Regions from separate parts of the Paenibacillus shenyangensis genome, predicted to be linked through region 2. Evidence: riboswitches for the same ligand, from Rfam matches in the RefSeq annotation. Region 2 holds a riboswitch; each other region holds the start of a gene.
What was found. A riboswitch is a leader RNA that binds a small molecule or an ion and turns the genes downstream of it on or off. The one in region 2 is predicted to bind cyclic di-AMP.
Positions count from the first base shown of each region.

Region 1 (7,826 bases), on a different contig from region 2:
GATGACACCGGCAAAGCCAAGGATCAGCCCGATGATTTTCAATGGAGACATGGATTCGCCGAGCCACATCCAGGCAAACAGCCCGACCAATACTGGCTGCAGATAGACGAGTACAGAGAACAGACCGGATGGCATGTAGAGCAGACCCAATGTCTGTAGTCCATAGAACAGGACAACGTTCAGAATTGCGGAAATGACATAGGCTTTCCAGTTGGCATGCCAGCGAATCAGCCGCCGCCGGGGCAGCAGGATCAACATGAGCAGTACGCCGCCTCCCAATGTACGCAGACCGGCGAATAACAGTGGCGGTGTATAATCCAGCGCCAATTTATAGATGGACCAGGAGATGCCCCACAGAAATACCAGTGCAGCGATCAGCCCCGTCCGTTTGAGTGGTGTCAAGGTGTTCATAATGTCTTCCTTTCTGTATATCCAAGCAGTATTTCTGATCATACGCCTTTTAATGCGGAAATTCAAACAAAAGGACGCTGCAGATTTTTGGCAGTGTCCTTTCTACGAAACTATTCATTATGAGCCTGTATTCTGAATTACGTCTTCAGGTAAATCAATGACTCTACCTTTGAACACCTTTAAGTATTTGTACTCGCCATTCATAAGCAGCTTCAGCAGTCCATTATCAAAGTCGGTATGCTGATCCTTAAAAAAGATTCCCTGCGTTACGATAGGTTGATCGGTTTCGTAACGAATCTGGTAGCCAGAAGGTGTGCGGATAACATCAACTTCTACACCGTCTTCATGAGTTTCTTCCAGACGTGCTTTCATCCGCTGCACAGCCACGATATGGATATCGACTGCCCCCATTTTTTCCAGCAGATCATTAATGATAGAGCCACGGGTAATTTCCTGCCAGCGGGACTGCGCCGACTGACCAATAATGAGCTGGGTGATCTGCTGTTGACGCGCGACTTCGGCAATGATATCTGCCGGTTCATCTTCTTCATCGACCTTGATGATAAATGTACCGCCGGCTTCCTCCGTCAACTTTTTCCATGAATTCAGATAATTCTCCTGCTGCATATCCAGTTCACTAACCGGTTCATTCAATACGGTGATGACGTATAGCGGAGATTGAAGCAGCTCTGCTAGCCGAATACCCCGCCTGATCAGTCGCTCGCCATTAGGGCCGTAGTAGACCCCGACCATAATTTTCTCGTCATTCATCATCGGATTCTCCTTTGTTCGGTACGTATTATTGTATCTATAATGAACTCTTAACCAGCTTCGCTCAAAAAGAATAATAAGCCTGTGCATAATCGCCCAGAAATTGACGCTCTGTCAGAGGCTGTCTGAAAGGAGCCGAATCCTCAGCTTCATTTTGCCGAATCGTATAATTATGCAGTGCTTCGATCGCCAGTTGGGCACGGGTATGGCCCCAGACCTGCCGGTGAATCTCCACATACACCAGTGCTTGCTGTACGGTCAGCCCTTTGAGCCGCCGAAATACGGAAGCCCAGCGCACAAGATCCAATCGACGCTGTCCATCGGAGAATTCATACTCGGCCCAGCCGGATCCGCCCGCCAGTGAGATACGCAGCAGACCACAATGCAGCATCATACAGCTATCCGGCAAGGACAAACAGTGATGATCATATAGATAGATTTCCAGGGAGCCGATACAGGTGGCCGGGATTGCAGGAATATTTAGTGGCGCAGGGACCGATAATACATTTTGCATGAAAGGCACGCTCCTCAGGGGGGAATGGTAGTTGTCAGCTATCATAGAGGGGGATTCGGCTGAACGTAAACTGACATCTGGCATCATGGCAGCTCATATTTGTCAGGAATACCTCATGTAATCGTATTCATTCCAGGTAATCTTATCGCTGCCTACCAAAATCTGGCGTATGCTTCGATTTTCATTTTCTGTAAATAAAATGGCGAAAACAAGAGGAAACGAGCGCTATACAGCGTATCCTATCTGTTACTCCACATTTATTCGGTATAGTAGCTTTTTACACGGCTTGAGTAGCCTTTACAACGTTCAGCAGCGGGAGTATGATTCGTCTCAAGTTCATAAGACAGCGCTGATCGCAGCGCACACATACCAGCTGAGTTTTTGTGATACAGCCATGCTGTATACAGAGAGCGGGGGAACCATCGAGAAGAGCCATAGCGGTTTCTTTTCAGGGGTGAATCGGACGACAGGATATGATGGATGCCTGTCTGTCTGTAGGGAGACTCTTACTCCCGAATCCGGCAGCTAACCTCGTAAGCTGAAAATAAGAGAGGCGACAATTGTCATGCCATCCGTCAGGGATATCTCTGCGCGGATGTCGAAGAAGCTGACGAAGACCACCTCTTCCTCGGCTTCTTTTTTGTTGCCTTTATACTACTGGAGGAGAAGAGAAATGGAATTGGAGCAGGAACATCATTTGTCGGAAGAATATATACTGGTATCGCCGGCAACCCGGGCTGGAGAGCAGTTTATCCAGCTGTTAAAAGTAAAAAAAATCCCGTTTGCCCTTATTGTGAATAGCTATGCGGAGAAGGTGCGTTTTGAAGGAATGGGCTTTGAACATGTGATCCTGCTGGATACACAGCGTCAGGAATTATGGATCATGCCGGAGCTTAATATCGGCAAAGTTTACTTGTTTGAGCGCAGTCTGCCGCTCTGCTGCCGTTACATTCAGATCTGTCGTTCATGGACGAGCCAGCCAGTCTATGTCATTACCGAAGGCAGCAATTCACGCATGATCTACAAAGGGCTGGGGGCGAATTATATTATCCATACCAATGGCGGCAGTGCCGCTTTTTTACTGTGAATATATTGGCATCTCCATATTGCCGGAAAAATCATGAATCCGGCCGAATCGCCGCTTTTGCATGTCCCGAAATGGGTAATAGGTTGCTAACCCGTTATCGTTGCAGCCGGGCGATCCTTTAGAGGTGGAGATGATGGCATTGAAACAGAAAGTAGCATTGATTGCAGGAGCCAGCGGATTGGTCGGTCAGGTGTTAACCGAGCTGCTGCTTGAGGCTCCTGAATACAGGGAAGTGATTGTACTGGTACGGAAGCCGGTGGAGCGCTGGCAGCACCATACCGGACTTCGGCAGGTGATTGTGGATTATGAGCATCTGGAGCAGCAGCGCCGCGAGCTGCAGGCAGATGATATATACTGCTGTCTGGGCACGACCATTCGCCAAGCCAAGACGCAGGAGAATATGTATCGAATCGATGTAACTTATCCGCTGGAACTGGCGCGTATTGCCCGCGAAGAGGGAGCTACCCAGTTTCTGGTAGTCAGTGCGATGGGTGCAGACTCGCATTCCCGGGTCTTTTACTCCCGGATCAAGGGGGAAATGGAACAACAGCTGGCACAGATCGGGTATGAGTCCTTATCTATTGTGCGGCCATCCCTGCTGCTCGGCAAGCGCAGAGAGTTCCGGCTGGGTGAACGTACCGGTGCCATATTGGCGCGAGGATTAGCCCCGCTGTTCATCGGTCCAATGAACAAGTACAAAGCGATTTCCGCCGAGATTGTGGCCGAGGGCATGTACCGGATTGCGCAGCGCAAACCCCAGGGGACGGTAGTCTATTTGTCCAATCAGCTGCAGGTCGCTGCCCGTCCTGCTACCCGCTAGCCGATATTATTCATCATGCTCTATACCGGATGACATGGTAAAATGTACAGAAGCAAGTATAATGTAAAAGCAGGTCCGTAACACGTAGAAGCGGACGTGAATTTCAATTATAGAATGGAGTACATTCACATGCCCCAACTGGATGCCAAACAAGCGGCGTCAATGATCGAACGCTGGATTTCTTTTTATGATATGGATAATGCAAAAGCCTGGGATAAAGATGACTATGCATTTATCCAGACTTCCTGCCGCCAGATGCGGACAGCTATTCAGGCGCTGCGAGGCAAAGGACCAACCGCTCCAGGAGAGCGTAAAAAAGTCGCCGCTGCACTTGAAGAATTTATCGAAGACTCTTTTATGGATGATGCCAATGAATGGGAACCGGAGAACCGCGTTTTTGTCAAAGAATCCATGGCAGCTCTTCAATTTGCCGCGAGCTTTCTGCAGAAATAAGATCACGTCATAATTGAGGTGGAACACCATGAATCAGCCCGACCCTTTCCTGCCTGCACAGGGAACGCTGGATATTGCCCTGTGCCCGGTAGAAGAGTCACATACGATCCTGAATCTGTATCCATTCTATCTGTATGATCTATCGGAAATCTGGGAACGCCAGCCGAATCGGCATGGCGTTTTTGAAGAGGAAGACAGCTATCGTACGCTGGCAGAGCAGAGTGAAGTGTTCTGGATCTGGTGGCAGCATCCTGGTATTCTGTTTCCTTATGTGATCCGTGTTGACGGAATACCGGCCGGATTTGCCCTTGTATCGACCCCTCCTTATATTCCATCCTATGAGAAAACCGACTATTTTATGCACGAGTTTTTTGTGATGCGTCCATTTCGTGGACAGGGGTTGGCCGCCCAGGCAGCCCGTCAAATTTTCGGTCAATTTCGTGGTTCATGGGAGCTTCATACCAACCCGACAGAGCGCAATGTTCATGCTCGTCGCTTCTGGGAGCAGCTGCTGATGGACTACACACATAATGAATATACCCGGCAGCTGATTGACGGTCCGGATAATGAACAATTTTTGTCATTTCGGTTTGATAATCGTAAAATATGAATTTTTTTATTCTGGATTTCTTTTTCATGGACAGCGACTCACAATTTGTGTAACATAAGCATAATTAATTTTGCCGGCTGATGCCCGGGCCGTGTGTCCGCAGGGACAGTGCCCGGCAGCTGACCGCTGCATCCATGAACAGGAGTGTATATATGAATAAAAAGTCTTCAAATCCGGGACCGGCATCGTTGAGTCCCAAAACGGACGGCTTCTCCAAGTCGGGCTTTATTCTGGCGGCGATCGGCAGCTCGGTCGGTCTCGGAAATATGTGGAAATTCCCGTATATTACCGGTAAATACGGCGGCGCGGCATTTTTTCTGTTGTTTATCATCTGTCTGATTGTTGTAGGGCTACCGATTCTGCTTGCGGAGATGGCTATTGGCCGCGGTGGACGGGGTAATGCTGCTTCGTCGCTTTTCAACATTACAGGGAAAAAGCAATGGAAATGGGTAGGCGTGATTTCAGTATTGACCGCGTTCTTGATCATGTCCTACTACGGTGTAGTAGCAGGCTGGACGCTGCATTACACCGTAGGCTCGTTTAGCGGCGGGTTATACCAGCCAGGTACAGATTATACGAAGACATTCACCGACTTCGCAGGCGGATATATGCCGCTGCTCTGGCAGGCTATCGTTATGCTGATTACCGGAATTATTATTGCCAAAGGGATTTCGGGCGGTATTGAGAAATTCAACAAAGTATTGATTCCCGGCTTCCTGATTATTTTGGTGATTCTGATGGTTCGTGCCCTGACTCTTCCGGGAGCGGCAGCAGGCGTAGAATTTTTCCTTGCCCCTGATTTCTCCAAATTAAGTGCGGTTTCTGCGCTAACAGCACTGGGACATGCCTTTTTCTCCCTGTCTCTGGGTATGGGATGTATGCTGACCTATGGCTCCTATGTACAAAAGGACCAATCCCTGGGTAAAGCTACACTGGCAATTGGTGCGGGTGACCTGATCTATGCCTTTATTGCAGGTATGATCATTTTCCCGACTATTTTCTCGTACGGTATTGAGCCAGGATCAGGCGTAGGTCTGGCATTTATGGCGCTGCCGGCTGCTTTTGCCCAGATGCCGCTCGGATTCCTGTTTGGTGGTTTGTTCTTCCTGTTGCTGGCGATTGCAGCGTTGACTTCCTGTGTATCGATCCTGGAAGTACCTGTCGCCTATGCGATGGGAGAGTGGAAGTGGAGCCGCAAAAAAGCTGCGGTTATCGTATCGGTAGCTTCCTTTATTATCGGTGTACCGGCAGCACTGTCTGTAGGTGGAGTACTGAGCTTTATCAGCTTTGCCGACAAGAGCATATTCGATTTGTTTGACTTTGTTACCTCTTATATACTGATGCCGATTGGCGGGCTGATCGTGACTCTGTTTACCGGTTATGCCTGGAAACGTGTAGGCGATGAAGTAGGTCTGAACGGTGTATGGTACCGAATATGGATGTTCCTGATCCGCTATGTGGCACCGATTCTGATCATTCTGATCTTCCTATACTCTGTCGGTCTGCTGAACCTCGGCGAATAGACCGTCCGGTACGCTACCGATTCCCGATCTGGTATACTGTAGACTAGAAACGGGAGGAGTTGAAGGACGATGTCAGAACAGCAGTATTTTGCCAAAGCACTGATCCAGTCCCTGATTGGCGAGCGCGGGCATCTGCCGATTGCCAAGGCACTGTCGGATATTGATCTGGAACTGTCTGGCCGGATAGTCGAAGGTGTCCCTTATAGCATCTATCAGCTGGTCAGTCATATGAATTATTGGCAGGAGTACATGCTGGCTCACCTGCATGGTGAACAGCCGGAACGTCCGCAGGATGTGAGCGAGAGTTGGCCCCGCGAAGCTATGGCAGAAGACGAAACCACCTGGCAGCAGCTGCTGGATGATTTCCTGCATGGAATCGATACAGCCTGTGAGCTTGCCGGTACCGTCGATCTGTCTGCCGGACTCAAGCATTTCCCGGGAGAGACGGCAGCCGGACTGCTGCGCAATATCGCTTCGCATAATACGTATCATCTCGGTGAGATAGTGATCCTGCGTCGATTGGCAGGCCAATGGCCGCCACCGGGTGGAGGCTATCCAGCCTGAACCAACAGGCACTGTAAAAATAGTGACTGCCGTGCACGTATGGCAGTACTCACAAAATCACCCTATACAAAAAGACACAGGTTTCCGCTGTTATTCGCGGAACCTGTGTCTTTTTTTTGGATATATTCAGCTCATAGCTGTGCCGGAACCGTTACGCTATTCGGTCTGTATTCGATAAAGAAGGCATATTAGACAAAAATATGACTGATCTGCTCGATCTCCTGCGGAGTCAGCTGGATATCCAGTGTCTTCAGATTATCCAGTACCTGATCTCCACGCTTGGCGCCCGGAATAATGGCATCGATGGAGTCGCGTGTCAGATACCATGCTAGTACCAGGTGGGCGATTTCGACACCTTTGGCCTGGGCGATCGGACGCAGCATCTCGACCTTTTGCAGGTTATGGGTGAATGCTTCACCGGTAAACAGTGGATCACGCGCCCGCAGATCATCAAAGGTAGTATTGGCATCGTATTTACCTGCCAGCAGACCGGAAGCCAGTGGGAAATACGGAATAAAGCTGATCTGGTTCTGTGCGGTATAAGGCAGCAGATCCTGCTCGGCTTCACGTTTGAACAAATTATATTCGGATTGCAGTACATCTACATAGCCGTCTTTGTTAGCGGCTTGCAGTTGTTCCAGGGAGAAGTTGGATACACCAATAGCTCGGATTTTGCCTTCGTCCTTGAGCCTTTTGAGTTCGCCGACAGCTTCATCCTTGGGCGTATGCTCATCCGGGAAATGGATGTAGTAGAGATCGATATAGTCGGTCTGCAGACGCTGCAGACTGCCTTCTACGCTGTCACGCAGAAAGGCTGGAGAGTTATCATAGATCACGTCGCCCTGCTCGGTAAATTTGTGTGCACCCTTGGTAGCGATTACGACTTCATCGCGCTTGCCGGTTTCTTTGAGCACTTCACCGATCAGTTCTTCCGAGCGCTTTGGACCATAGATGAATGCGGTATCGATCAGATTGATTCCATGGGCAATCGCAGTGCGTACAACATCCTTGCCTGCTTCTTCATCCAGATTCGGATACAGGTTATGTCCGCCGACAGCATTGGCACCCAGTCC
Region 1 is NZ_AOIG01000025.1:102,348-110,173, reverse strand. Features, by position in the region: gene H065_RS0119890 (DMT family transporter) at 1-411, opposite strand, end outside; gene H065_RS26460 (universal stress protein) at 529-1,185, opposite strand; gene H065_RS26455 (hypothetical protein) at 1,247-1,696, opposite strand; cyclic di-AMP (ydaO/yuaA leader) riboswitch at 2,082-2,251, shown strand; gene H065_RS0119875 (hypothetical protein) at 2,370-2,783, shown strand; gene H065_RS0119870 (oxidoreductase) at 2,917-3,603, shown strand; gene H065_RS0119865 (hypothetical protein) at 3,733-4,056, shown strand; gene H065_RS0119860 (GNAT family N-acetyltransferase) at 4,085-4,666, shown strand; gene H065_RS0119855 (sodium-dependent transporter) at 4,819-6,189, shown strand; gene H065_RS0119850 (DinB family protein) at 6,259-6,753, shown strand; gene H065_RS0119845 (aldo/keto reductase) at 6,942-7,826, opposite strand, start outside.
Region 1: it holds a riboswitch for cyclic di-AMP, as region 2 does, so the genes downstream of both, H065_RS0119875 (hypothetical protein) here and kdpF (K(+)-transporting ATPase subunit F) in region 2, are expected to answer to the same signal.

Region 2 (7,826 bases):
CCTGCCGATTGATGCGGCATGGCAACTTTGGCTATTCCTGTAATGGCTAATTGATATAGTACACAGCACAGGACAAATAGTATTGCACTCGTACGTAGTGTAATCCATACATTTTTCACGTTTATTCTTTCCTTTCCGAATAGGCAGTTAATCTTGGTAGACGGTTAATATTGCTCATATACAGACAATGCTATTACAGGAATCAGACAAACCACTGGATCAACAAATCAATCACTTTAATCCCAATAAATGGCACCACTACACCACCAAATCCATAAATAAACAGGTTACGTTGCAGCAATCGGCTGGAGCTCATTGGCTTGTAGGCTACCCCTTTCATCGCCAGCGGGATCAGAATCGGAATAATAATCGCATTAAAAATCAGTGCCGACAGGATCGCTGAAGTCGGTGAATGCAGATTCATTACATTGAGCAGCTGCATCTGCGGAATAGCAACCATAAACATAGCGGGAATAATCGCAAAGTACTTGGCAATATCATTGGCGATACTAAATGTAGTCAGACTGCCACGCGTCATCAGCAGCTGCTTGCCAATCGCTACCACTTCGATGATTTTGGAAGGATCGGAATCCAGGTCAATCATATTGGCAGCTTCCTTGGCGGCTACCGTACCGCTGTTCATTGCAATCCCGACATCAGCTTGCGCCAGTGCCGGAGCATCATTAGTACCATCTCCGGTCATCGCAACCAGCTTGCCTTCAGCCTGTTCGCGGCGAATAACAGCAATTTTGTCCTCAGGTGTACTTTCGGCGATATAATCATCCACTCCTGCTTCTCTTGCTATGGTTGCTGCAGTGAGCGGATTATCACCGGTACACATAATCGTCTTGATTCCCATACTGCGCATCTGTTCAAAACGTTCTTTCATGCCTGCTTTGACGGTATCCTTGAGATAGATCAGTCCATAGATCGTATCATCTACTGCTACCGCCAGTGGTGTACCACCTGCCGAAGCAATTGCATCACTATTGGCTTGCAGGGAAGCAGGGATGGTTCCACCCTGCTCGGTCACCCAGTTTTTGACCGCATCTACAGCTCCCTTGCGCACTTTGCGTCCGTCCGGCAGATTTAGTCCGCTCATACGCGTCTCTGCCCTGAATTCGATAACTTCCGCGTCTCTCCCCAATTCCTGATCATAATTCCAATTTTGCTTTTTCATAAGTTCCAGTACGGATCGTCCCTCTGGTGTCTCATCATAGGTTGAACTGATGGCTGCCCAGTATCCTACATCCTGTGCAGCATGTCCATCGGTAGGCACGAATTCGCTTGCCATCCGATTACCGTAGGTGATCGTACCGGTTTTATCCAGAATAATAGTATTGATATCCCCGGAAGCTTCGACTGCTTTGCCTGACATGGCCAATACATTAAATCGCGTCACCCGGTCCATACCGGCAATCCCGATAGCAGACAACAGACCGCCAATTGTTGTTGGAATCAGACAGACCAGCAGGGCAATCAATACCGGAACAGCCAGATCAATCTCCAGATAATTCGCCATGAATGGCAGGGTAACAACAACCATCATGAATATAATAGTCAAGCTTATCAACACTGTGTTTAAGGCAATCTCGTTAGGTGTCTTTTGGCGTTCTGCTCCTTCGACCAGACTGATCATTCGATCCATAAAGGATTCGCCGGGATCGCTTGTAATACGTATCCTAATCTCGTCACTAATGACCATGGTACCTCCGGTCACCGAACTGAAATCTCCACCCGCTTCCTTGATAACCGGAGCGGATTCACCGGTTATGGCAGATTCATCTACAGATGCCAGCCCCTTCATGACTTCGCCATCTCCAGGAATCATTTCTCCCTGGGATACTCGCACAATATCGCCTTTACGCAGATCGGTAGAAGGTACTTCTACCGTCTTCTCACCATCAATGCGATGAGCCATAATTTCTTTTTTGGTCTTTTTGAGAGAATCTGCCTGTGCTTTGCCCCGTCCTTCAGCCAGCGCTTCGGCAAAGTTGGCAAACAATATAGTGAACAATAAAATAACAGCTACAGATATATTGAAGCCGGTCGATACGGCTTCTCCAAAAGCATTGGGCATGAAAATCAACAAAATACTGATTATCAGACCTACTTCTACTACAAACATGACTGGATTTTTCATCATTAATCTGGGATTTAATTTTATGACCGATTGCTGCAAAGCCTTGCTAATCAGTTCCCGGTTCATCACGGAAGCTTGATTTTTCATTGCTGATTCCTCCACTTGAAATGTCTCTATTTTCGCTATGCTTTATTTATCAAATAGTCATGTATACAGATCAATCGCTGAGATAGGTTACAGCTCCGTATTCGGTTGATGTTATTGGATATTCTCCAAAGCGGCTGCTCGTTCACACCTTTACAAAGTCAGCTGTTCTGCAATCGGTCCCAGTACAAGCGCCGGGAAAAACGTCAATGCCCCTACGATGACAATAGCAACTACAAATACCAAGCCAAACAGCGGCTGATCGGTACGCAATGTTCCACTAGTCTCAGGTACCGGCTTTTTCATGAGCAATGATCCGGCTACTGCCAGCAAAGTTATCATTGAAAAGTAACGTGCGATAAACATAACCACGCCGGTCGACACATTCCAGAATATCGTATTGTCCCCCAATCCCTCAAAGCCCGAACCATTATTGGCCGCAGCAGAAGTGAACTCATACAATACCTGAGTCAATCCATGATAGCCCGGGTTGGAAATGGTATCCGGGTATGCCATAAGAGCAACAGCCGTTGGTGCCAGAATCAACAATGGCTGGATCAGCAGCGTCACTGCAATCAGCTTCATTTCTCTTCCTTCGATTTTGCGTCCCAAAAATTCAGGCGTTCGTCCAACCATCAATCCGGACAGGAAAACCGCGATAATGGCATACATCAGCACGTTAAGAACCCCGACTCCCGAACCGCCAAAGACTGTATTAAGCATCATGTTCCCAATAGCGACCATACCCGCGATCGGTGTCAATGTATCATGCATAGTATTGACTGCACCTGTCTCTGATGCCGTTGTCACTACCGAATAAAAGGAAGATTGTTCTACCCCAATACGTACTTCCTTACCTTCCATCGAACCTGTACCCTGCTGGATACCAGCCTGCTGAATGAGCGAATTTCCCTGATGCTCACTCACCAGCGATATGCTCAGCATCACGATAAACATCATCATCATGGATACGAACAATACACGCCCCTGCTTATTGTTGCCAACCATTTTGCCATATGTAAATGGCAGTGAGACCGGAACCAGCATCATTAGCATAATTTGTAGCATGTTACTGATACCGCCCGGATTCTCAAATGGATGCGCGGAATTGGCTCCCATAAAGCCTCCACCATTGTTACCCAGCTCTTTGATCGCCAGGAAAGTACCCATAGGTCCTGTAGCAATCTGCTGCTGCGCTCCTTGCAACGTCTGGGCAGCCACTCCGGTCTGCAAGGTCTGCGGTACGCCAAGCCCGATCAGGATGATTGCTGCAACGCAGGCCAGCGGAAGCAGAATCCGTGTTACTGCCCGGGTCAGATCCACAAAGAAATTACCAAGCGGCTTGCCTGCCAGTCCACGAATAAATGCGATAGCTACTGCAATCCCTGTGGCCGGTGAGACAAACATCATAAACACGATCGCTGTCATCTGCGAGAATAATGACAATCCGCTTTCTCCGCTATAATGCTGAAGATTTGTATTCGTCATAAAACTTACGGCTGTGTTAAAAGCCAGATCCGGGCTCATTGCACCTATGCCTGCCGGATTAAGTGGCAGCTTATCCTGCAAACGGAAAATCATATACACTACCAGCAATAATACCGTGTTGCTGATCAATACAGCAGCTGCATACTGCTTCCAGGTCTGATTTTCCTGACGGACACCACCAATACGATAAATTCCTTTTTCCAGCGGACCAAACCAGCGATCCAGACGTCCTGGTGTGTAATCAAATGCTCTCGCAATATAACTGCCCATAGGACGAGCCAATAAAATAACGATGATTAAAGTTACTGCAATTCCGATATATGGAAGAATACTCACAACACTCGCTCCTGCCTATTTAAAATTTTTCCGGATAGATTAAGGCATAACACAGATACACCAGCAAACCAGTAATAATAATCCATAATAACCAGGTCACTTGTCATTCCCTCTTTCTCCAATGACTCGGGATGACCATTCTGCCAGTCCTCCAAGTGCGAATGCGATGAGTATTACCAATACGATCATCATGATGTCCAGCATGGTTTCGTTGCTCCTTCGTAAATAAGTTCATTTTCCTATCCATGGATTGCCAAGGACATTGTTTATCTTCAAAACGTATTATCTTTGCCAACAAATATTTACGTATTGCGCAAATGTACCACACACATATAAGTGTTTTTAAATCGTTGTTATGTGTATTGTTAGCAGTTAATCCTAGAATAAATTCCAAAATTGGCGCAAAAAAAGAAGCCTGGAGAAAAGCAGAACTTTTTCCAGGCTTCCTGACAGATCTTCTGCTTGCTGGTGCATCCATTTCATGCAGCACCAAACAAACTTTACTATCTGTTATAAGTCGGATATAAGTTCTCCCTGATACGCTGACGAGGTTAGCTGTCGGGTTCGGGCTGGAAGATTGCCCGTTCCGGAAGATTCCGGAATTCACCCCATGTCATAGACCGTATAAACTCTTTTCAGTCCTTAGGCTGCTATGACGATTGGTTCCCCCGCTTTCCATATGCAATGGAAACTAAGCGTTGTAACGTTTTCCTGTATGCTGCTCAGAGCATAATAAAACACAGAGCTCTTATACCCTGTGTCATGAATGGCACAAGTCTTACACTCCCTCTCCATCTGTGCTTACGAGGTTAGCTGTCGGATTCGGGCGGTGAGAGTCGCCCTACCTTCAGACCGATACCATGGTGATCGGCCTGAAGGATTCACCCCTTGCGGTATATAAGGTGGCTCTCACACCGCCATTATTCCCGCTTTATTGGTTCCCCCGCTTTCCGGTTAGACCGGAAACTCAGCAATTACAGAATATAAAACCCAATTATAATGACTGCCATTTACAGCAGTCGCTGATTCCAGATTTACTATTCAAATCCGGGAATCTCTAAATCCTGAAATGTATGTTACGCCTGTCCTTGCTAACTGTAAAGGTGACAGAAAAGGCAAAATGGACCCTGATAGTTCACAAATGTCTTTTTACAACAATTATTAATTTTTTATCTATCCGAAGCTCTTTATTGCTCTGCTTTTCTTTTGTTTTCGCGAATTCGACTTTATTTTCATTGATGCAAACATCTTTTTTTGCAAAAACGTGAAAATGAATATGTAATTCTTTTCATGCGTAATACAGATACTGTTCTCTTCAAAATAATAACTTGTTTCCATAATAAAAAGCCGAAGCATCTAAAATACTTCGGCAACTGTTACCTATAGGGACAAATCTGATAGATTTTGAGGGTAACTATTCAAAATGTGTCTTATCAGCGGGTATGACGAATCCAGATATTGTGCTGCTCCTCCGTCATTTCTCCAATCATTTGCGAGAAATTCACATACTGGGCAAAAGCATCCTTAAGCAGTTCAAACTGGGCAAATGTACCGGTGAACTTTTCCAGGGTCACCGAGCGGCCTATCGATTCCAGATTGCCAATCTGGCAGCCTTCCATGAGTTTGAGCTCTTTGAGTGCCGGCAAATCAGCCAACGCGGATATGTCATCAATACGGGAATCATACAAAGTAAGACTCTCCAACTGAGCATAACCACCCAGATAACGAATATGCCGATCCTGCAGCGCTCCAATATACAGCTTACGCAGTGGCAGCATGCGCCCAAGCTGTTCCCAATCTTCCTCCTGCCATTCATCGGCTCCCAAAATAGTAAGTTCACACAGCTCCGGCAAACTCGAAATATATGCAGCAGCTTCGCGAGTCGGAGCCGAGATTGCGAGCTTGTGCAGCGTAGTCAACTGGGCTAATGGAGAATAATCCTGAACTGCAGTACCGCGGCAATCCAGTTCATACAGACGTGACAGATTGGTCAGCGGTCTCAGATCCTGCACCTGGGTATCCTCAATATTCAGAATCTGCAAATAAGGCAAATTCTGAAGGGGTGACAGATCACGTACCGGGTTACGAAACAGATGCAAATTTTTCAGTTCCCGACAGCTCGCCAGCGGAGTAATATCTTCAATCTCATTGCGATTCAACAGCAGTTCACGAACCTGCAGGCAGCGGGACAATGGACTAATATCGCTTAGCTGTGCATCCGGCAAATAGATCTGATTAGCTGTTACAAAAGACTCTGCATCTCCATGACCTTCTGTAATCAGATTACGCCAGACAGGGTCCAGACTCGCAAACCAGGTATCCAGTTGCTCACTTTCTTCTCCTTCAGGCTGCTGTATAATGTCGCCCATCGCATAGGTCTGAGCATCCTTCAGTAGACGGGATTGTTCATTACGACCATACATCCAGTAACCCATACCTTCTTCTTCTACAACCGTATAATTCCCTTCACGCACCGTATCCCGCATAAAATGGATAAATGCTCCGAGGCTGGGGGCAATCACATGTTTCATTTCTTCGTCCCGGCCAAAGTTGATGATTTGGCCTGTTATGCCTTTTTCGGCAGGGTCCAGATCGATTCCAAGATGATTGCCTCCGCCATCATGACAGAATGGAATCCAGCCTTTATTGATATACTGTTCCTTGATCCAGCCGGATGGAATGGAATAATGATCGCCCAGCTCCTGATATTGCGGCTGTAGATCCGACCATATTTTCCATTCGCTCACCATATCGTCCAGACTCAAAAACTGAAGCCCAAAGAAAAGGCCGGGACCATTGCGGGATTCCCCATTATGAATATGATAGAGCTGTCTTAATTCATCCGGAAAGGTGACTCCCATTGCCTGCTCTGCCTGAGCAATCTCTACATCTCCGGCAGGCGGCAGCAGAAAGTCCTCCAGACTGTTCAGTTCCGGTCTCAAAATGGACTTGATTTCCTCGATCCATGTTCCTATCATATACAAGCCTCCTTTTTCCTAACCTAAACCAAACTCTCCATTTTTATTCATCTACACTGCACAGGCTACCTGCACCTTTCTCTATGTAGCTCCCGATCAATCCAGCAGAGCACTGCGTTTGAAAATAAGAACAACTTCTCCCAGATCTCCCTGGCTAATAGTTGTATCAAAAGAAGACACAAGCTCCCAACCATCAAACCCCAGATTGTTTAATTCCTCCTGAAGCAGACGGTCATCGACTCTGCCATTCACAAAACCGGCTGCCGGTAATTTTAATGTTTTATATTCCCACTGACTCATGGTATGATCTTCCTTTCTCCAAAACAATTCGGCTTTTGCCAAAAAGGGTATACAATGTATAAGAAATAGTCATGTATACTGAAGCATCTGCCGATTATCAAATTGTATGAATGAATCGGAATCTTGACTTATTTGAACCGATCCAACAAGCTATATTGTAACATAATAACGATAAGGAGTTACACCAGACTCGTGATGAAGACTATAGGGCTTGTCCGCCATTTCAAAGTGAATAAGGAATTCCCCATTCGGCAGATGGTGACGGTTCGCGAGCTGGTCACCTGGCTGGAGGAGTATGATGTTGCCGACATCGAAGAAGGGCAAACGGATTTGCAGGGACTGAATTGGGAGAAATGTTTTGCCAGCGATCTGCCGAGAGCACTCAAAACAGCTCAGTATATCTATCCCGGAGAGATCATTATTATGCCCGAACTGCGGGAGATTACACCGCCTACCTTCCAGACCGAACTACGCTTTCCCTTTATTGGATGGGCTGT
Region 2 is NZ_AOIG01000007.1:7,700-15,525, reverse strand. Features, by position in the region: gene kdpC (potassium-transporting ATPase subunit KdpC) at 1-119, opposite strand, end outside; gene kdpB (potassium-transporting ATPase subunit KdpB) at 203-2,230, opposite strand; gene kdpA (potassium-transporting ATPase subunit KdpA) at 2,381-4,051, opposite strand; gene kdpF (K(+)-transporting ATPase subunit F) at 4,071-4,151, opposite strand; cyclic di-AMP (ydaO/yuaA leader) riboswitch at 4,577-4,759, opposite strand; cyclic di-AMP (ydaO/yuaA leader) riboswitch at 4,834-5,034, opposite strand; gene H065_RS0105580 (SMI1/KNR4 family protein) at 5,485-7,029, opposite strand; gene H065_RS0105575 (DUF4177 domain-containing protein) at 7,126-7,329, opposite strand; gene H065_RS0105570 (histidine phosphatase family protein) at 7,525-7,826, shown strand, end outside.

Region 3 (7,826 bases), on a different contig from region 2:
AGGGGTAGCTTTTCCTACGAAGATGACTGTACAGCAATTATAACAACCTATCATGGTTTGGAGAAAGGTATTTTCCATTTTTGTAGAAATAGAAAGGTGTTTAATCAATTATACCCTTTTTTTCCAATTATCAATGAGGTATTCACAATAAATTATTCTGCCCCGTTCCAGCGTCATCGATATTCTTCGATAGCTTCCCTGCTCAAAGAAAAAGCCGGAAACCATCCAAGATTTCCAGCTTTTGCCTTATATTATTGTTACGCACAATCGCAGTAAAAAGATTAAACTTTTTTACCTATTTTTTCATTATTATGATTGAGGCTCCAAAGCTTTCTTCAACTCATCGGAAGAATTGTTCCACCACTCTTCATTATGGCTGACCAGCAGCTGACGGAGAGCTGCTTTTGCTTCTTCATCCATTCCTTCCAGCATGACACGGCGTTTAATGGCATAGTCCAGCTTGTTCACATGCTCGGCGAGAATTTTCCAGCCTTTTTTCTCTTCTTCATTAATCCACATCTCACAGGCAGTCGCTCCCGCGTAATTAGCACCTTCTGCAAGTTTGTCTACGGCTACCCAGACCACCCAGACCTGACGGCCGCCTTCCACCTCTTCACGGTTTGGTGTAAACTTGATACCGCGCTCTACCTTGCTCTTCGCATGCATAGCGCCAATATCAATACGCGCTTCGCCACGATCTACTATTATAGGAGAAACATTATTCAGATTAATGGCACCTGCGCCAAATCCTTTATGTTTGCTGCTTTTGGTGCTGCTGCTGATAATATTAAGCGATACTGCTTTTTTACCCGGTTGGTTTTGTTCCATGAGTCTACTAACTTCCTCTCTGTATTGGATATATGAGTCATAACTGTTTATAATGGTAAAGTGAGTTTGTCCGGCTGTTTTCATTTATTACTGTACATAATAACATCATCATTATTGTAACGAATATTAGTTTAAAAGCCAACGAAAGTCGATTCCTGTCACTTTTTCAGAAAAAAAGAGATTTAATTGTCTCAAATGTATAAAGTTTACAAATTTATAACCGAAAAAGATTAAAGAACAGGCAAGCATAAGCCCAAATAAGTACGAACAGTCATCAAATGACAGACAAAGATTAAATTTTTTTAATAATTACAAAGCTGATAGTGACGGGCTTTCTCGCTTGCTAACGCATTCATTTACCAAGTTATCCTTAAAAAAGGATGAATAAACGTTTGCCAAAGTAAAAAACCTCTGTTAAAATAAATCCAGCGAGTTATTAGTAACAACTTTGTAAACTTTAACAATAAAGCTTGTAACTTTTGTCAGAAAAGATGAAATTTGTCGTGAATCGAATATGGACTACGGTGCAATCAATAAGTGTGAAGCCAAATTCCGTGGCACCGGGAAGCGGGGGAACCGTTTTGGGTGAATTGATCTTGTTTCGGAGGGATCATAGGGGAAACCTTCTACCGAATCCTTAAGCTAACCTCGCAGGCATTGGAAGGGGACAAATGATTTTGAATATGAAAAAGAAACTAACCGCCGCAGTAATGGGATTCGCAATTGCGTTTACTGTTATGGGGACTAGCAGTGCAAGCGCAAATTCCAAAATGGACCAGATCATCGAACCAGCCATGGGTACACCATATCGTATTGGTGGAACATCCTTCAGCGGTTTCGACTGCTCCGGATTTACTCAATATGTATTCGGTCAAATGAACATCGATCTGCCTCGTCAATCGACTTCTCAATACCAAGTCGGCGACGCTGTATCCAAAAATGATCTGCAAGCTGGGGATCTGGTATTCTTTAACACTACAGGGGCAGGCGTTTCTCATGTGGGCGTTATGGTAAGCAGCACTCAATTCGCACACGCTTCTACATCCAAAGGCGTACGAATTGATAATCTTGATATGGACTACTACCAAAACCGCTATGTGGGCGCTAAGCGTGTAATGAGCAACTTCTCTTACAGCAGCTATGCAGCCGAGTAATTAACAGCTATTCTATCTTTATATAGATTTCATTTACCAACCGTGAGAGATTCCCGCCAGAATCTTTTGCGGTTTTTTTATTGCTTATTTATAAGACGTAACAACCTGGGAATAGGTTACATATTTTGAGGAAATAATTACTATCATTTATAAGCCTACTGTTCAGGTAGTTATGTCTACTATATAGTACCCTGATCGTAATTATGGTAAACACTTTTTCCAGTAAAAATTAATATTTAATTTCTTTATACAAATGTGTTGGTTGCCCTAATAAAATGACCATCTGCCGGTTCCTGTTTATTTTGGATTATGAATAGTATTTCAATGTTAATGATTCTCTGCCGAAAAGCTTGAATGTCAACCGGACCACTTTTATAATTTGTAGTAAATACAAAGGATACGGTCTAAGCAAGCGAGATACCATTTATATACAAGGAGGAGATGCTGCTATGAGTCACCTTTCTACCCCTCATTTTCATACTGCTCCCCTCAATGAGCAGCAAGCTGCCGAAATATGCGAATGGGTGTATGAACCCCCTTATGATATTTACGGATGGATGTCCTGGGATCAGATGCAGGAGCTGGAGATCGAATTTGGAGATCCCGAACTGAGACAGCAGCAGTATCTGGCTGTATTGGATGCCAAAGAGGAATTAGCCGGATTTGCTCAGCTTTTCCCTTTACAACAGACTATTCGACTGGGTATAGGCATGCGGCCTGATCTATGCGGTAATGGATATGGTACAGAGTTTACGCTTGCAGTTGTGAGGACAGCTATTCAGCGAAATCCGGAGGCAGAGATTGATCTGGAGGTACTCACCTGGAATCAACGTGCCATTCGTACCTACCAAAAAGCAGGCTTTCATATTACCGATACGTATACACGGCGTACACCCGATGACATGAAGCCTTTTTATTGTATGGTGTATAACAAGCAGACTTCCTGAACCTATTTCCGGCAATAAAATTTGCCCATAGTAAAAAGCACAGTTCGCAGTCTATATGCTGCGAGCTGTGCTTTTTTGCGCGGGCCGCCAATATGCCGCGACCCTTGATTATATGATCCAACAGCGTATATATAAACGCACATTAATGATCGGTATTAGATCAGTGATACAAAAGTCATCTCTTCTTCACCAATCAGAATATTGATCCGGTGCGTATCCGGATCATGAATAACAATCCCACTGCCTACATGAATAACAGGCTCCGAACCCAATGCATAGAAGAGATCTTCTGCCAGCGCTTCCTGTACTTCGCGCTTCTCACTATCTTGAAGCGCTTTCCATTCTTCGGATTCCATATGAAAAAACATATAGCTGTCCGGTATCATATCCAGTGCTGCAGTCAGATCTGTCAGAATTTCCTCGTATTCGCGACCATGTTTAACTCCCATACCTTTCCTCCTTTCAACTGCTCATATTGTCACAATTGCCAACTTCTTTCCATTATAACTCAAAAAACTCTTAACAAAGTATCATATTCTGTCGATAAAAAAGTATCAGCTTTTTAAGTAACGCCATCATTCCATGGAAGAGAATGATGCAAGAAATAAACTATACTCATGGACGAGGTGTATTATGCAAATTTCAACAATTATTGGCCTGGCACTCGGGTTTCTATCCCTAGTTGTCGGGATGATCCTCAAAGGTGCTCCATTGGTCAGTCTGGTTAATAACCCGGCAGCTTACGTTATTATTTTCGTAGGTACTGCAGGAACCATCTTTATGGCCTTCCCAATGGTCGAAGTAAAACGTATTCCCAAGCTTTTCGGTATTATTTTCAAAGAAAAACCGCTTATGAGCAAAACTGAACTGGTAAAAATGTTCATGGATTGGGCTTCCATTACCCGCCGCGAAGGATTGCTGGCGCTCGAATCCAAAGTCGAAGAGATTGATAATACATTCCTTCGCAACGGTATGCGTATGATCATTGATGGTAATGATCAAGAGTTTGTTCAGGACGTTCTGATGGAAGATATTAATGCAACCGAAGAGCGTCACCGCTCCGGAGCTTTGATTTTCACCCAGGCTGGTATGTACGCTCCTACACTCGGCGTACTCGGTGCCGTTGTAGGTCTGATTGCTGCACTGGCTGACTTGAGTGATATGGGTAAACTGTCACACGCGATCGCCGGTGCGTTTATCGCAACCGTTCTCGGTATCTTCAGTGGTTATGTACTGTGGCATCCAATGGCCAATAAATTGAAGCGCCTATCGAAAATAGAAGTCGAAGTGAAGCTGATGATGGTCGAAGGACTTCTGTCTATTCAATCAGGCGTATCAACTATGGCCATTAGCCAGAAGCTGTCTGTATTCCTGACTCCTACGGAAGTTGCTGCTATGGACGCGGATGGAGGAGGTGGAACCAGTGAGCAAGAAGGGTAAACGACATGAACCCCATGAGGAACATGCCGACGAGAGCTGGCTGCTTCCCTATTCTGACTTAATGACTCTGCTGCTGGCCCTTTTCATTACGCTGTTTTCCATGAGTTCCATGGATGCTGCCAAATTCGAGCAGATGGCCCAGGCCCTTAGTGCTGCATTTTCTGGTGGTTCAGGTGTACTGAATGAGAATGCGATGGCTCCGACTGCCGGTAAAGTACCAAACAAAGATCCGCAGGATTCTACAGCATCTGCTGCAGCTGCTCCCTCGCAGGATACTTCCGCTTCTTCCAAGCAAAAACTGCGTGAACAGCTCAAAAAGCAGGAACAACAGGATCTGGAGAACCTGAAGCGCAAATTGGATAAGTATATCAAGGAAAATGGTCTGAAATCTCAATTGACTACCAAATTGAATCAGTCCGAATTGAGCATTACGATTAGCGATAATACCCTGTTCGCTTCTGGACAGGCTACCGTCAAAACCGATTCCCGCAAACTTGCCAAGTCACTCTCCACAATTCTGCAGGAGATTCCGAATTATGATGTCATTGTCTCCGGTCATACGGATAATGTACCGATCTCCAATTCTCGTTATACTTCCAACTGGAATCTGAGTTCGGACCGGGCACTTAATTTCATGCAGATTCTACTACTCAATAACAATCTGGATCCACGTAAATTCAGTGCGATCGGTTATGGTCAATACCGTCCGATTGCGAGCAATGATAATAATGTAGGCCGTGCCAAGAATCGTCGTGTTGAAGTCGCAATTGTCCGCAAATATGTAGACAATGATGTTAACCCTACGCTACAATCTCTAGCCAGTAATAAGTAACCAAGCATAAATTAGGCAATAACCTGCTTTTGAAAACAGGCAGATACAGAGCATTCTGTGTCTGCCTGTTTTTTTGATTTTCCGACTGACTCTTTGCTTATTACGATTGAAAAGAAACAAAGGATTGCCTACAATTATAGAAGGGCAAAAATAGCGATATTTCGACTTTTTTGACGATTTAATTGCGTATATTTATCCACAGAACGCTTACACAGCAAGGTTTTCCACAGCAAAATATAGTTATCCACAATTTTATCCACAAGCTGTTAACAACGAATATTTGTTCGATGTACAAGTACGATAAATCGCTATACCAAAAAGGAAGTGTTTTCAATTTTAATGGAACAACATACGCACTGGATGAGGGAAGCCATTCGAGAAGCAGAGAAGGCAGAACAGCTCGGGGAAGTTCCCATCGGTGCGGTTATTGTCAAAAATAATGAGATTGTCGGACGCGGTTATAATCTGCGTGAAACGACCCATGATGCAACCGCTCATGCCGAGATTCTGGCCATTCGGGAAGCAAGTGAATCGCTTGGTTCCTGGCGGCTATTGGATTGTACATTGTATGTAACGCTGGAGCCTTGTCCGATGTGCGCAGGTGCTATTGTGCAGAGCCGTATCCCTAATGTAGTCTATGGAACCATCGATCCCAAAGCCGGTTGTGCAGGTACTCTCATGAATCTGCTTCAGGAGCCGCGATTCAATCACCGTACCCAAGTGCTGGACGGTGTTCTGCAGGAAGAATGTGCCTGGTTGTTAACCCGCTTTTTCCGTGAACTGCGCTTGCGTCTCAAAAAGCCGAAGCCACTGCAGCCAGAGTAAAGGAGGTTCTAGCTATGTCGATTGAACTGTATAATGCTCGTAAAGGAATTCATATCCGTCAGCTTCAGCCGGATGATGCCAAATCCCTACTGGAGCTTCGTCTGCAAAGTCGTGAGGCGAACCAGCAGTATGAACCGCAGTACCCAAAGGACTTTTTCACCTTAGCCAGTCAGCTGGATCTGATTTATCGACGTCGTCAGGAGGCAGCTGAAGATCGCGCATATCTGTTTGGCATATTCATCACTGAGAATCAGGAGCTGATCGGTACTCTTTCGCTAAGTCATATCGTTCGCGGTGTAGGCCAGTTTGCCGAGATTGGATATTCGATGAGTCACCTTCAGCAGGGCAAGGGATATATGACTGTAGCTGTCGAGCTGGTACTGGAGTATGCTTTTCGCTCTCTTGGTCTGCATCGTATCCAGGCTGGCATTATTCCGCACAATATCGCTTCACGCCGTGTAGTGGAGAAATGCGGCTTCCAGGCAGAAGGAATCGCCCGCCAACTGGTTAAAATTAACGGCCAGTGGGAAGATCATCAGATCTATGCTATTCTTGCCAGTGATCTGGAGGAAAAGTCTTCTTCTATCTCCTACGAAGCACCTGTGTCGCTTTCCGATCCAAAGTCCAACTAAACTTGCTATTTAGCTTGAATCCGGCTGGTATGCTATATCCATGAATTAGGCATACCGCAGCACCGGGATTAAAGCACATTATACATTTTTCCTCAAAAGACAAAGCAAAAACCTCCCTGTTCGCCATGAACAGGGAGGTTTTTTTGAGACTGTTGAAGATACATATCTTTCTCCTACAGGCTGCTCTATTTATTCTGTGGATCTTAGTAACCCATTTCTTTTTGCAGCTGGTCCATGGTTACTACATCAGCACCTGTTGGGATGCCCAGAGTAAATGCTTGTTTTTCGTTGATTTTGGAATACTGGCTACTTCCTTCCAGTGCTACTTTAACATTTTCTTTGGTATCCGGATTAGCGAATACAGCATCCATTACCATTTGTTGATATACCGGGAAGTTATCATCGTTGATTGCTGTATTTACATGGAACTGGTTCAGTGTCATGTATTTATCCAGCTCATTTACGGATTTGGTAAATTCATTCTGGGAATCTTCCGATTGAAGCGACTTTTTCACTTCATCGATATCGGATTGTGTAATGTTCAGTGCAGAACGGTATTCTTCTTTGGACAGTACATCCAGTACAGCTGGCAGTGCCTGTTTTACAAAGATCGTTACTGCTTCTTTGGCATTTTCGTTGGTTACTGCGAACTGAACAACTTGCTTGGCATCTACGCCTTCAGGCAGAGCTGCATCTTTTTTATCTACATCTTTGAAGTATTTCGCTTGGTCGTATTTATCCAGTACTGCACTGGACAGCTCCTGGGACAGTTTTTGACTGGTTTGTACGCTTAGCGGTTTGTACTCCTGTCCTTCCATCTCAGCCAGTTCTTTCATGTCCAGCTTGAGGAATTTGCCGACTATCGTCTCTGGCAATGGCAGCATAGGGATTTGCGGGATTTTGACATACAGCGTGTCCTGCGTCATCACCATTGGAACTTTGATATTGATTGCGCCATCACTCAGATTAACGTTCATTGTCATTTCCGTTTGCATTGGGTTACTCTGATATGCACCGGTCATGGAGATCTGTGCATTTTTCAGTGTATTGGCAATCTGCGCATTGGTTGGATCTGTTGATGCTGCGCCGTCAGCAGATGTGAATGCCAGATTCGTAATTTTAAACTGGGTTGTCATTGCATACGATGTCATTTGTGCAGCATTGGTTA
Region 3 is NZ_AOIG01000039.1:9,080-16,905, forward strand. Features, by position in the region: gene H065_RS0124155 (YwhD family protein) at 310-828, opposite strand; cyclic di-AMP (ydaO/yuaA leader) riboswitch at 1,362-1,500, shown strand; gene H065_RS0124160 (C40 family peptidase) at 1,512-1,982, shown strand; gene H065_RS0124165 (GNAT family N-acetyltransferase) at 2,432-2,929, shown strand; gene H065_RS0124170 (hypothetical protein) at 3,085-3,378, opposite strand; gene motA (flagellar motor stator protein MotA) at 3,563-4,369, shown strand; gene motB (flagellar motor protein MotB) at 4,353-5,201, shown strand; gene tadA (tRNA adenosine(34) deaminase TadA) at 5,541-6,026, shown strand; gene H065_RS0124190 (GNAT family N-acetyltransferase) at 6,041-6,658, shown strand; gene H065_RS0124195 (hypothetical protein) at 6,862-7,826, opposite strand, start outside.
Region 3: it holds a riboswitch for cyclic di-AMP, as region 2 does, so the genes downstream of both, H065_RS0124160 (C40 family peptidase) here and kdpF (K(+)-transporting ATPase subunit F) in region 2, are expected to answer to the same signal.

Region 4 (7,826 bases), on a different contig from region 2:
TCGATTGTGATAGATGCAATGGCTTTCATTCTGCCTTCGGAGTTCACCCGGCGGAGTCGTACATCCGTTATTTCCATATGTGTTCACCACCTTTTTCCATAAAGACTTGGTTGTGTAATTCCACACATGGCAGGGAAATCCCTCTTTTTTTCTGAAAATTTATTGCGCATTTTTTTGTCTTTTTGCTTTTTTTGCCGTTTTTCGACGAATTGCGAAAAATTTGATTGATAGACATTCTCAATATGAAAATGGGTTCTATAGGCTACGATGCGTATTACTTTTCATTTTCAAAGTAATTGCCCGGTTTGACCATGATTTTCTTGCTTTTGGCATCAACTTCGGTCAATGTTGCCAGCGACACATAATCTGCCCAGAGGCGGTCTTCCGTATCCACTGCACCTGATTCCAGCAGGACGCCGACACCAGCGACGGTAGCATTGAATTCATCCAGTAGATCGACCATACCCTGAATCGTTCCTCCGGCTTTCATAAAATCGTCGATAATCAATACACGCGATTTTTCCTTGAGTGCACGGCGGGACAGCGTCATCGTATGCAGACTCTTGTGCGAACCGGATACATAATTAATACTCACTGCCGATCCCTCGGTCATCTGATGATCCCGGCGTACCAGTACAACCGGCAGATTCAGCTGCGTACCTGTGGCATGCGCCAGAGGAATACCTTTGGTCTCTACCGTCATGATTACATCGATCGGCGTATCCGCAAATACCGACGCGAAAATTTTGCCAACTTCATTCAGAATAGCCGGCTGTCCCAATAGATCGGACATGTAAATATAATCGCCAGGCAATAGACGCTCCGGCTGCTCCAGCTGATTACACAAATTGCTCATAAAAGAAAAAGCTTTTTCCCGCGACAGTCTTGGAATATATTTCACTCCGCCGGCTGCCCCTGCCAGTGTCAAAAGTTCTCCGACACCTTCTTCTTCAAAGACTTCCTTGATAATGGTCAAATCTTCACTGATCGATGACTTGGCCGCTCCATATCGGTCAGCAAACGTGGTTAATGGAATCAGCGTGTGTGGTCGGGATGTCAAATACTGGGTCAGCTCAACCAGACGCGCACTCCTTTTTAATTTTTTCACTTTGACTCCTCACTATCTCCAAAAAATTTACAATTATATACCCAAACCCGAATAATTAAAGTGAATATAACATTTTTGTACGTGTTTGTAAAAGAAAATCGCAATCTTTTTCATCCATTCTGCCTAAATTCTGCACAATGGTATGAACAAGATTGCGACCTGTATTCATTCAGGTTAACATTCTGACGGCATAGACCTCATGACAGAAGCCTCGCAGCCCATTATAAATACGGGCTACCTTGGATTCTTTGGACACCAGTCCAAAGACCGTAGGACCACTTCCCGACATCAACACGCCATCTGCACCCAGTTGAATCATAGCCTGCTTGAGCTGGCGTACTTCTGGATAATGCGACAGTGTCACATCCTCCAATACATTGCCCAGTTCGCTGCAGATTTGTTCAAAGGAGTGCTGCTCCAATGCTGCACGCATATTGGTAGCTGATGGATGATAAGCTATACGATCCGCCTGCAGACGGCCATATACGTTCGCTGTCGATACATTGATCGGCGGCTTGGCCAGAATCACCCAGCAGTCTGGTGGGCTCTGAAGCGGCGTCAGGATCTCTCCGCGGCCTGTAGCCAGCGCTGTACCACCTGTAATGCAGAAAGGCACATCCGAGCCGATCGAAGCTCCCAGCTCCATCATGTCCTCATGCGGGATATGAAGGTTCCAGAGGCGATCCAAACCGCGCAGTGCTGCCGCCGCATCACTGCTGCCTCCTGCCAATCCGGCAGCTACCGGAATTTTCTTATCAATATGAATGTGTACACCTTGACGAATATGATACTTTTCTTTTACTTTTCTGGCTGCCTGATAAGCGAGATTTTTCTCGTCCAGCGGAATATAACCGGCCTGGCTGGATATTTTGATCGTATCCCCTGCCAGTTCCGATATGGTAAGCCGGTCCGCCAGATCTACCATCGTCATAATCATCTCGACTTCATGGTAGCCATCCGGCCGCTTATGTAATACATCCAGCATCAGATTAATTTTAGCGGGCGCTTTTTCATATAACTTCATGAGGTTCCTCCACCTTCAACAGTCCGTCCGTTCTACATCTATATTCAGACCGGCGTTCTGCCAGTCAGCATGAATAATCCATATTATAAAAAAAATAGATTATGAAGTCCATTCACAAAACAAAACAGTCTCTACCCCGAAAGGAGATAAAGACTGTTTTATGATAAAACAGTTATTCAATTCCCTGCGTATTCGATCTGCGTCTGGGAATCTTCATCGCAAACCGTGATCTCGACAGAGTCGGTTAACACGTCAGCGTAGCTGTAAGACACTCGTTCAAAAGTTTGATGATCATCATCAAGCTTTACTGTAAAAACAGAAGGGTAGGTTTCTTCTAAAACGCCAGTCCGTTCAATGGTCTTCTTGCGACCACCATTTGCACGCAAAGTAATTTTGTGCCCAACGTGAGCATCAAGATTGCGTTTAATTTCCGTAAGCGCATTGTTAGCCATGCCTACAACCACCTCTTTTCCTATTCCAGTATACCAGAAAAAGAAAGAGTTGTCAAAGGAACATTAAATTATAGCAGTCAGAAATTTATCTTGTCAACGATTTTTTTCAGCGGATGCCTGCTTCCAAAAATACCCTGCTAAGTACCGCATATTCCTCCAGGCTGAGCGTCTCGCCACGTCGTGTTGGCTCGATCCCTGCACGGTTCAACAACTGCTCCAACTGCTCCCGGTCTCCACCTGCAAAATAGCGTGTTTTCAGATTATTGGCGATTGTCTTGCGGCGCTGCACAAAAGAAGACTGCACAATCTCGAAGAAATGCTGTTCGTCTTCTACCTGTACGGCAGGCTGTTCGCGCAGCTTGAGACGAATAACTGCCGATTCTACATTGGGCTGGGGAATAAATACTGTTTTGGGCACAATGCAGACGAGTTCCGGCTCACAGTAATACTGGACAGCAATGCTCAGACTGCCGTATTCCTTGCCTCCCGGCTTTGCAGCCATGCGCTGGGCTACTTCCTTCTGAATCATTACAACGATGTTATCCAGCGGCAGGCGCTCTTCCAGAAGCTTCATCAGGATTGGTGTCGTCACGTAATAAGGCAGATTGGCCACCACACTGACTTTATCGACATTACCGAAGTCTTCACGGAACAGCTCATGCAGATCTACTTTAAGAATATCGCCGTGACGAACATTCACATTGGAATACGTCTGCAGTGAATCTTTCAGAATCGGGATCAAACGCTGATCGATCTCGACAGCTGTTACTGCTTTGGCCTGCTGGGCAAGACGTTCTGTGAGCGCTCCGATCCCTGGACCGATCTCCAGAGCGCCGCGTTCCGGTGTCAGACCGGCTGCCTCTACAATTTTATTTAGAATATTTGCATCGATCAGAAAGTTCTGTCCCAGACTTTTCTTGAACGAAAATCCGTGCTTGCTAATAATTTCCTTGGTTCGTCTGGGTGTAGCGATATCGTGTTGGTCACTCATTGATTTATTGTTCCTCCGATTCCAGTTGTGAAAGTGCTGCGGCAAATTCTTCACGGGTGATGCCGAATATACGCAGTCGCTTATGAAATTGTTTGCCGTTGCAATAGCCGATTCCAAGCAGGTTGCCCATTTTCATACGTCGTTCGGATGCATCCTTGTGCATGACGAGTCCTGTCATAAGCAGATCATCCCAGTCGATCAGAGTTTCTGCCGATGGCATCTCCGTGTGCACTCGCGCGAGAGCTGCACGAATAGAATCGGGGGAAGCATTCTCGACCCCGATATCTCCTTTGCGTGTAGCTTCGCTTTCCGGGATAAAGGCATGTTTGCAGCCGGGCACCTGCTGGGCCACAATTTTGCGTATACGTTCTCCGGCGTGATCGGGATCGGTCAGAATAATGACTCCTCTGCGCTCTTGTGCCAGCTTTACGCGTCTGATTACTTCCGGACCTATTGCTGATCCGCCTGTCTCGATCGTATCTGCCTCCACTGCACGCTTGATGGCTACGGTATCGTCTCTGCCTTCTACCACAATCACTTCTTTAATCACTTTTGCCGTACGCTTCCTTTCTGCGTTCATCTATGAATCTGTCTCCAGTATAACAAACAAAAAGAAGAGGATTCATCCTCTTCTTTTTGTCGGTTCTATTCACGCTCATGGTTAATATAATAACTATATCATACAACAGCTGCTTTGATGCAGGCAACAGCTATCCTGGCGCTATACTAAGGTTTTACCGGTCCAATCACATACACGGTATAACCTGTCTTGCGTCCGAATGCTCTGGCCTGACTCAGACTGTCTATATACACATCAATTTTATTGCCGTTAATGGCACTGCCGGTATCTTCCGCACGGCGGTAACCGATACCTTCAATGTATACCCACCATCCCATCGGGATTACACTGGTATCTACAGCAATCGTACGTCCTTCGGTTACTCTTGTACCGGAAGCGGTAGTGGTACCCAGACCCGGTTCGCCTGAAGAATAGGCGGTAAGAGTTACATTGTTGAGGACTTTAGCATAAGAGAAGCCTTTATCCGATTTGGAAGAACTATCAGATGTATTCGCTGCAAGCAGCTTGGGTTGTTCTTTCTTGGTACCCACCATTACAATCTTGTCCTGAACCTCGGTTGTTGTCTTCTTGTCAATCATACGTTTGGAGACGAATTCTCCATCTTCGTATACTTTCTCGATGTACTGGACCACTTTACCCGTTTGTCCGGATTGGACCAGCTTGGTTTTGCCTTCCAGCATGGTACTGCTGGTCTTCTTCACTACATCATACGGAAGCTTGACTGTCTGCTTCGTAACAAATGAAGTTGTTCGGATTACTTTGATATCCATGTCCTGCTTAACCGAAGCTTCGACTGGTGGATTCAATTTGTCCTGTTCCTTCAAATCGATTCCGGCCTGCTCCAGTGTATTGCCTACTGTCTTGGCAGTGGTGTATACCTTTTTGGTACCTCCATCAGCCGTAATGTTTACTGCTACCGCATGGTTGATATAGACCTTATCTCCATCCTGGATCGCGCCGTTTAGAGGCATGGATACTTTATCCTGCGGGGCCAGTTGAATCTGGTGTTCTGTCAGCATGTCGGAAAGCATCAGCTTGCGTGTTTCCATCTCCTGGGCTTTACCGTCAATGACAACATAAATATTTTTGCCTGCCTGATTATACAGAATAGCGAGCAGCATAACGATGACCGCAATGACCGCCAATGCAGTTAACGAGGCAAAGCGTAGATTTTTCTGCTTCCAACTCAGCGCGTAAGACATGCTGGATGAGCGTGAACCATGGGTTTCTTCGAAAGGAGCCATTCCCACTTCTTCCGTCCTCCTTCATAGTCTCGCCGTCTAGCTGTGACGTAAATACAATATGACGCGACTATATAAGAATTTTCGCAGGCCGTTTGTAAAGCTGTAAGATCATCCGCATATTGCGATAATCTTTCATGATGTAATAGGTACCTGCGCCATGGTCAGTCTTAGTGGCTTCCTGATTCTGAACAGCAAAATTCAGAATAATACACTCTTGCTTTCCCTTTTGGCCAAAACAAAAAGAAGCCTATGGAAAAGCGCAAGAGCAACTCTTCCTGGCTTCCGACGATTACAACATTCGGGAAACACTAGAAAATGCGAGGTTGCCTCTGCATCGCTTACGAGGTTAGCTGTCGGGTTCGGACATTTTGAACTGCTTGTATTTCATGCCCTTTGAAGAGTCCTCCGCTCATGGCGCAAGTATCCCCAATTCACCCCATAGACCCTGTATCAGGAATCAGACAAGTTGCCTTCCGTTACTACTGGTTTAAATGCTGAAGGCAGCTGTTGGTTCCCCCGTTCTCCTATGTAGGAAACTCAGCGAGACCGAATCATGGAATCTCGTTTATCAATAACAAGATTAAATCACTGATGAAATGATATCCTGAACTCAACCCCACTGTAAAGCGATAGGCAACTCCGTTTTTCTTAAAAAGTAGTTAAAATCTTGTAACATTTTAGCGTTTATTCGTTAAAATTCATTCATATATCGGTATAGCTCGGTTTTTCAGTGGTTTTTCTCCCTTTTTCACCGTATGCCAAATAATGTAAGGGCGTTTTTCGTCGTGATTTCACTAATTTCTTCCAGCGAGACCCCTTTTAGCTCGGCAGCTGCCTCGGCGACAAGACGCACATGAGCCGACTCATTTCGTTTCCCACGATAAGGATGAGGTGTCAAATAAGGGGAGTCCGTTTCGAGTAACAACCGGTCCATTGGCACCTGTTGAAGCACCTCTTTGGGCTGCTTCGCATTCTTGAAAGTAATCGGCCCGCCAAACGATAAATGGAAGCCCATATCAAGGCACATTTTGGCGGTCTCCCAGCTGCCCGAAAACGAGTGCATAATGCCGCCGACTTCAGATGCTTTTTCCTCTCTCAGGATACGTACAATATCTTCATGGGCTTCACGATTGTGGATAACGATCGGCATATTAATGGATCGTGCCAGACCAATTTGCTCGCGCAGTACACGATGTTGAACATCTTTTGGCGATTTATCCCAGTGATAATCCAGTCCGATTTCGCCGATAGCGACCACTTTTTCATGTTTGCATAAAGATTCAATCCATTCCAGATCTCCCGGCTGCATCGTAATCGCTTCGACTGGATGCCATCCGACAGCTGCATAGATGAAATCATAGGCTTCGACAAGTTCCATGGTAGTCGGAATCGTCTCACGATCAAATCCTACATTTACCATCCGCGTTACACCCTCTGCATAAGCACGCTCGATGACTTCTTTGCGATCTTCATCAAAATCTTTGGAATCCAGATGCGTATGTGTATCAAATAACATATGTTTAACTCTCCTTTACTCCCTAATACTCTATTTTTAATCCGTAGACTTAAATTTCGAATTCCATCTGTGCAGGACCAAGTTTGTCTTCAAAGATATCTGCTACCTGCTTAGACAGCTGATTTTTTACCCTTTCCAGCTTTTCCTGTGGAAAGTACAGATGATAACGACCACGATGGATGCCGCTAATGGATCGTACCACGTCAGACACTTCCGAGATTTCCTGCACCTTGTTTTGACGATTCAATAGCAGAATTTGTTTCTCTTTTTTGGGATCTCCCGGACGAAATACATCATAAGGCAGATCAGTCGGGAAATCGATCTCCAGATCGTAGTGGGGATGAAGCCCGGCTCGCTCAAATTCGGAACGGATTTCATCGATCATATCAAGGTCGATTAATTCTGTTTCTACATATTTATAAAGTCTGCGTTCCATAAAGCGTGAACATACATCCGCGAGGATCTCGTCCTGCTCCAGTGTCCACTGCATAAATGTAGTTTGTACCAGTGCTTCATCCAATAGAAGATACTCATTTACATTCAATGTTCCTTCAAATAAGGAAGGCAGCGGATGCGGCAGGAATTTGAAAGCATATCCCTGATCAAAAAGTTCTTTGGCCCGCTGGAAAATATGCCGCAGTACAATATCCGAGCTCCGGGTAACCGGGTGGAAGTATACCTGCCAGTACATCTGGTATCTCGACATCAGATAATCTTCAATTGCATGCATACCTGATTCCTTGACGACAATTCGTCCATCATGCGGGCGCAGCACTCGGATAATCCGATCCATATCAATCGTTCCATAATTGACGCCGGTAAAATAGGCATCCCGGAGCAAGTAATCCATGCGATCTGCATCCAGGGGACTGGATACCAGATTGACCACAATCGCTTTTTCGTAGTCTTTG
Region 4 is NZ_AOIG01000034.1:37,674-45,499, forward strand. Features, by position in the region: gene spoVG (septation regulator SpoVG) at 1-77, opposite strand, end outside; gene purR (pur operon repressor) at 275-1,108, opposite strand; gene ispE (4-(cytidine 5'-diphospho)-2-C-methyl-D-erythritol kinase) at 1,278-2,132, opposite strand; gene veg (biofilm formation stimulator Veg) at 2,309-2,584, opposite strand; gene rsmA (16S rRNA (adenine(1518)-N(6)/adenine(1519)-N(6))-dimethyltransferase RsmA) at 2,691-3,575, opposite strand; gene rnmV (ribonuclease M5) at 3,580-4,125, opposite strand; gene H065_RS0123425 (resuscitation-promoting factor) at 4,302-5,405, opposite strand; cyclic di-AMP (ydaO/yuaA leader) riboswitch at 5,720-5,952, opposite strand; gene H065_RS0123430 (TatD family hydrolase) at 6,148-6,915, opposite strand; gene H065_RS0123435 (HD domain-containing protein) at 6,965-7,826, opposite strand, start outside.
Region 4: it holds a riboswitch for cyclic di-AMP, as region 2 does, so the genes downstream of both, H065_RS0123425 (resuscitation-promoting factor) here and kdpF (K(+)-transporting ATPase subunit F) in region 2, are expected to answer to the same signal.